One region of the Streptomyces sp. NBC_00239 genome, then DNA from elsewhere that is predicted to be linked to it. Evidence: riboswitches for the same ligand, from Rfam matches in the RefSeq annotation. Region 1 holds a riboswitch; the other holds the start of a gene.

Region 1 (3,175 bases):
CGCAGCTGGTGTTCTGCTTCGCCTGGGGTGCCTGCGCGGCGGCGCTGATCGCCATAGTGGCCAACAGCTTCGCGACCCGCTGGATAGCCGCGGCCACCGCCGACCCCTACGACGCCGACCAGATCGGCTCCATCGCGATCGCGCCGGTGGTGGAGGAGACCGCGAAGGCGGCCGCACTGCTGCTGGTGCACCTCTTCCGCCGGCGCCGCGCCGGCGGCATCGCGGACGGGCTGGCCCTCGCCGGGTTCACCGCGACCGGCTTCGCGTTCACCGAGAACATCCTCTACCTCGGCAACGCCTTCGGGCAGGACCTGGACAGCGGGACGTCGGTCCCCGACTCCCTCACGGCCGCCACCTTCTTCGTGCGGATCGTGATGTCGCCCTTCGCGCACCCGCTGTTCACGGCACTCACCGGCATCGGATTCGCACTGGCGGCCACCGCCGGCCGCCGGGGCGGCGACGACGGCCCCTCGGCGGAACGCCCGGCCGGCCGCCGGGGACGGCGGCTGCTCCCGCTGCTCGGCCTCGCGCTCGCGATGGCCGTCCACGCCCTGTGGAACAGCTCCTCCGAACTCGGCGAGCACGGCTTCCACTTGGTCTACGGGACGGTGATGGTCCCGGCCTTCGCACTGCTGGTCTGGTTCGCCGTCCGCGTGCGCCGCGCCACGGGCCCGCCCGCCGCCGCCCTCGCGGACCCCGGTCAGGCCGCCGACGCCGGGGCCCCCGGCCCGCCCGCCGCCGTCAGACGCTCAGGCCCTTGCCCTGCAGCCACGCCAGCGGATCCTGGGCCACCCCGCCCGTCCGCACCTCCAGGTGCAGGTGCGCGCCCGTGACGTTGCCGGTGGCGCCGACCCGGCCGATGGTCTCGCCCGTGGCCACCGTGCCCGAGGTCGCGGACATCGAGGACAGGTGGCAGTACCAGATCTCCGTACCGTCCTGGAGGCGCAGCACGATCCGGTAGCCGTACGCGCCCGACCAACCGGCCGACACGATCGTGCCGCCGTGCACGGCCTTGACCGGGGTGCCCGTAGGGGCGGCGAAGTCGAGGCCGGTGTGGTGGCCGGAAGACCACATCGAACCGGAGTCGCCGAAGTGCGAGGTGAGCGTGTACGAGCTGGTGGGCAGCGCGTAGGCGCCGGCGAGCTTCGCCAGCCGCGCCTCCTCGGCCTGCTCCTCCGCCTTCCGCTCGGCCTCGGCCGCGGCCCGGGCCTTCTCCTCGGCGGCGGCGCGCGCGGCTTCCTTCGCGGCTTCCTCGGCGGCCTTGCGGGCGGCCTCCCGGTGCTGGGCGGCCTCCTTCGCCGCGGCTTCCTCGGCGGCCTTCGCGGCCGCCTGCTTGGCCTCGGCGGCCGCGGCGTCGGCCTGCGACTCGGCCTGCTGGAGGATGCGGTTGCGCAGCGCCTCACCCGCGTCGGTGCCCGACTCGGCCTGGTCCGGGGCGACTCCGGCGGTGGTCAGCGGGGCGGCGACGGACACGGTGTCCGGCACCTGGCCGGCGGTCCGCTCCCCGTCGACGAAGGAGGTCGCGGAATCCGCGAACTCCCCGATCTCCCCGGACACTCCGGAGAGCATCGAGGGCATGGATATGGAGACCTGCGGGCGGTCCTGCGCGCTGGCGATCCCACCCGCGCCGACGGCGGCGATGACACCGACACCGAGCACGGTCGAGCTGCGGGCGAGGCCGCCGCGCTGCTTGGCCACGCGGTGCCGGCCCCGGGCGGGCCGTACGGAGTCCTCGGTGGGGTTCCACTCGCCCCAGGCACCCGCGTGGGGGCCGTCGAAGCTCTCGGGGGCCTCGGGGGCAGGCGTGTTGGACGCCACGGGGGCGCTCCTTTCCTTCCTTCTCGCCTACCGGGTTAGCTGACGGGTTCGGAGCAGGAAGGTCTCCTACGGGCCCTGTTGGGCCCGATTCACCCCAAATTGGTGGTTCCCCGGTTCCCTTGCGGAATTCGGCGCGTACGCGCACGGTGCCGTCTCTTGCGACGGCTGGGACGACCGCGCTGCGTTATCGAACGGTAATAGACACAGGGGAGTGATTCCAAGCTGTCGCGACTGATCCTTCGCGTGTATCAGCCACGCTCCGACCGGCTCTGGCCTGGACTTTTACGGACAAGATCACTTCAATCCGGGCACTCTGACGGCCCTTTGGGTATCTCCTCGGCCACACGCGTCAACTGACGCCACGTCAACAAGACTGCGGAGTGCGGCGTTTCGACTACGGTCCGTGTCCGAGCGTGCGCCGGAAACGACCGTCCGGTGCCGGAAACGACGAAGGCCCGGATCCAAAAGGATCCGGGCCTCCGTACTGAGTAGCGGGGACAGGATTTGAACCTGCGACCTCTGGGTTATGAGCCCAGCGAGCTACCGAGCTGCTCCACCCCGCGTCGGTAAACCCAACTCTACGCCATCCCGGAGGTCCCCCGCGCCACCTTTTCCCCGGGACCCCCGAGGTCAGAGCGAGGCGAGGAATCCGGCGAGGTTCCGGCGGGCCCGGTCGACCTGCTCGTCCACCGTCAGCGACTCCTCGATCCGCATGCCGCCGTCCGGCTGCTTCTTCCCCCGCGCGTACAGCGAACAGGCCAGGTCGGTGCAGACGTACAGCCCGACCGAGTTCCCCTCCCGCCCTTCCCGGCCCGTCCTGCGGGCGGTCATCAGCGAGACACCGCCGCCCGGATGAGTGGTCAGGCACACGGAGCACATGCTGCGCTGGAGGAGGCTGCGGCGGGCCGTCGGGAAGCGCAGCGTGATGCCGGTCAGCCGGCCCTCGTGCTCGGCGACCAGGTAGCTGCGGTCGGGGGCGGACAGGTCGCGCCAGCCCAGGAAGTCGAGGTCGTCCCACGGCCGGTCGGCCAGGTCGCGCGGCAGCGGCAGCCGCTGCGCCTCGCCCTTCGAGCAGTTCACGAACGAGCCGCGGATGTCGTTCTCGGTCAGTGCCTTCATGGACCGCACGCTAATGTTGCCTAGGACCCCTAGGCAAATGATTAACTCCGTTCGCCGGGCCGGCCCCGGGCCCTCCGGGCACGGGCGGCCGCCGCGACGACACCGACACGGAACGACGGAAGGAGCCCGGACATGCCCCGAGCCGGACTGACCACGGAGCGCGTCGTCGAGGCCGCGGCCGAGCTGGCGGACGAGATCGGCTTCGACCTGATCACCGTCTCCGCCCTGGCCCGCGGCT
Region 2 (3,175 bases), 3.4 Mb from region 1:
GCCCGGGCGGGGTGTATCGTGCGGAATCCTTGAACGTGTTCAATTCCATGATCGGCCGTGGGCGCCGGTGCGAGCGGCGGGGGTGTGCGGTGCGGCAGACGACGGGCGGGCGGACCTTCCGCGTCGCGGGGTACGCGACGACGGCCCAGTACGCGGTCATCGGCGTGGCCCTGGTGGCGCTGTCCCTGGTCACCGAGGGGCTGCCGGTCGAGCGCGGCGACTGGCTGTACACGCTCCTCTGGCTCCCACTGCTCAGTGCCGTCCTGGGGCTGCTCCAGGCCGTGCTGTTCGCCACTCCCACGGCCCTCGTCGGCGAGGCCCTGGCCCGCAGGCTGCCCGGCGCGCGGATCCTGTGGCACCTCGCGCCCGTCCCGGTCCTGCCGCTCGTCCCGGCGGCCGTCGCCCACGCGCACGACGGCGCGGCGTGGCAGTGGTGGGCGTACCTCACCCTGCTGGGCTGCGTACCGGCCCTGGCGGCCGGAGCGGACCGGACACCCCGCTGGGCCCGGACCCGCATCGGGGTCCGGGCCTGACGGTCCCGAGGCGATCGGGAGGCGATCCGTGGCGGCCGGCCGGGGCCGCGTCCGGGTCAGTAGGCGCCGAAGACGTTGTCGATCGAGCCGTAGCGGGCCGCCGCGTAGTTGCACGCCGCGGTGATGTTGGCGACCGGGTCGTAGGAGTCGGTCGAGGTGCCCGGCACGTGGTACGCCCGGAACGTCGGGTCGATGACCTGGAGCAGCCCCTTCGACGGGATGCCCGCGGCGGCGTTGGAGTCCCAGCCGTTGATGGCGAGGGGGTTGCCGGAGGACTCGCGCATGACGTTGCGGTAGATGCCGTTGTACGTACCGGGGATGCCGTGGCGGGCCATGACGGCGAGCGACTCCCGGATCCAACCGTCCAGGTTGTTGGGGTAGTTCACCGCCTGCGGGGCGACGCTCGTACGGGCCGAGCGGTCGGCGCGGGCGGGCGCGGCGGCCCGGTCTGCGGCCGGCTTCGTCTTCGCCTTCGCCTTCGCCGGGTTGGGCGCGCCGAGGGTGAGCTTGAGGCCCGGCCGGATCAGCGCCGGATCCCCGCCGATGACGCTCCGGTTGTCCTCGTACAGCTTCTTCCAGCCGCCGCTGACCCCGTGGGAACGGGCGATCCCGGAAAGGGAGTCGCCGGCGACCACGGAATAGGTGGTGGGCGCGGCGGCGGGCGCCTTGGCGGGAGCCGCCTTTGCGGTGGTGACGGAATGCACCGCGCGCACCGCCGCATTCGGCGCCGCGGCCGGGGCCGCGTCGGCCACGGGTGCGGCGAGCAGCGGGAGCGCGAGTGCGGCGCCGCCCGTGCCGGCGGCGACGAAGCCGCGGGTGAGCGGGTTGTTCTTCGGACGGCGGTGCTTGCCCGGTCCAGGCATGGTGAATTCCTCTCCCACGCCTACGGGGTGAGCTGTCGGGTTCGGGCCGGAGCTGCCCGGTCGCACGGCACGTGCGACTTCACCCCGAGCCGGCCCGCAGTACGGTCCGGCGGCTTACCTGGGTCCCCCGCTCCTGCCGTGTCGCGCGTGGGTGGGTTCGATCCCCGGGCAGCGGCAGGATTCGGCGTTCCACCCGGATTGACGGTGACGCTAAAGGAAAAGAGCCGGACAGAACAAGACACGAATTGCATGAGGAAATGGAAAACAATGATCCAAATCGAAAGGATCATCCGGCCACTTCCGGCACGGCGCCCAACTTCCGGCCAGGACAACGGTTCGACGGGCCGCGCCTCCGCCCCGCGACGTCCGGCGCGTGACTCACATCACGACCTCCGCACCGAATATCCCATGAGCGGATATGGCGATACGAAAACCTCCAATCCGGACATTGCCGCCCTGTCGGTCCGCGTCCGCGTGGGACATGCTGTGCCCCGGGAATTCCGAGGCATCCGAGGAGCGAAGGGGCACGCGGTGGACACGAGCGATGCGGTACGGATCGAACGCGACGGCCCGGTGTTCACGGTGGTCCTGCACCGGCCCGAAGCGCGCAATGCCGTCGACGGGCCGACGGCCGCCGCACTCGCCGCGGCCTTCCGGGAGTTCGACGCCGACCCGGAGGCCGCCGTCGCCGTGCTGTGGGGCGAGGGCGGGACGTTCTGTGCGGGCGCCGACCTCAAGGCGGTGGGCGGCGAACGCGGCAACCGGGTGGCGGCCGACGGGGACGGCCCGATGGGCCCCACCCGCATGGAGTTGGGCAAGCCGGTCATCGCCGCGATTTCCGGGCATGCCGTGGCGGGCGGCCTGGAGCTGGCCCTGTGGTGCGACCTGCGGGTCGCCGAGCAGGATGCGGTCCTCGGAGTCTTCTGCCGCCGCTGGGGCGTGCCGCTGATCGACGGCGGCACCGTGCGCCTGCCCCGGCTGATCGGAGAGAGCCGCGCCATGGACATGATCCTGACCGGCCGGCCCGTACCGGCTGCCGAGGCGTACGAATTCGGACTCGTCAACCGGCTGGTGCCGCCGGGCGAGGCCCGGCCGGCGGCGGAGCGGCTGGCCCGCGAGATCGCCGCGTTCCCGCAGCTGTGCCTGCGGCACGACCGGCTGTCCGTCCGCGAACAGCACGGCCTCGACGAGGCGGCGGCCCTGCACGCCGAGTACCGGCACGGCCTGGTCCCCCTGTCCGCCGGCGAGACCGAGGCCGGAGCAGCCCGCTTCACCTCCGGCGCGGGCCGCCACGGCACCTTCGCCGACTGACCGGGATCACCACGCAGGGGCGGCCGCGGGCGGGCAGTCCCGGCGCCGCCCGCAGGCGGCCCCGGAGGCCCTGCCCGGCGGTGACCCCCCGGGCAGGGCCGGGAGACGGTACCGACGTCAGCCCGGGAGACCGTGCCGGGGTCAGGCGAAGATCTCGTCGGCCGTGAGGCCTTCCGCCCCGAGCCATCCGAAGGTGAGGCCCCGCTCCTCGGCCGCGGCGTCCAGCTGGCCCTGGAGGACCTTCAGGGCCAGCTGGACGGCCTGGAGGCCGTCGATGCCGTGGATCTCCCAGACCGCCCCCTCGCCCAGGCCGGCGATCCGGCACGGGCAGATCCAGTCCCCTGCGGGGTCGGGGTCGGGCCGGGGCGGCCAGAGTTCGAGGCTGAGCCGGACGGAGGTCCCGTCCGCCGCCTCGGCGGTCAGCGCCCGGCTCACCACCGGCTCGCCGAGCTCGCCGGACTCCCTGTC

What was found. A riboswitch is a leader RNA that binds a small molecule or an ion and turns the genes downstream of it on or off. The one in region 1 is predicted to bind cyclic di-AMP.
Region 2: another riboswitch for cyclic di-AMP. It lies ahead of OG764_RS04700 (LysM peptidoglycan-binding domain-containing protein); the one in region 1 lies ahead of OG764_RS19570 (M23 family metallopeptidase).

Annotation. Positions count from the first base shown of each region.
Region 1 is NZ_CP108095.1:4,415,508-4,418,682, reverse strand. It holds partial or broken gene OG764_RS19575 (PrsW family intramembrane metalloprotease) at 1-743, shown strand, start outside; gene OG764_RS19570 (M23 family metallopeptidase) at 742-1,818, opposite strand; cyclic di-AMP (ydaO/yuaA leader) riboswitch at 1,828-1,962, opposite strand; tRNA gene OG764_RS19565 (tRNA-Met) at 2,308-2,381, opposite strand; gene OG764_RS19560 (FBP domain-containing protein) at 2,449-2,937, opposite strand; gene OG764_RS19555 (TetR/AcrR family transcriptional regulator) at 3,070-3,175, shown strand, end outside.
Region 2 is NZ_CP108095.1:1,053,366-1,056,540, forward strand. It holds gene OG764_RS04695 (hypothetical protein) at 90-533, shown strand; gene OG764_RS04700 (LysM peptidoglycan-binding domain-containing protein) at 590-1,396, opposite strand; cyclic di-AMP (ydaO/yuaA leader) riboswitch at 1,399-1,560, opposite strand; gene OG764_RS04705 (crotonase/enoyl-CoA hydratase family protein) at 1,928-2,707, shown strand; gene OG764_RS04710 (DUF6968 family protein) at 2,849-3,175, opposite strand, start outside.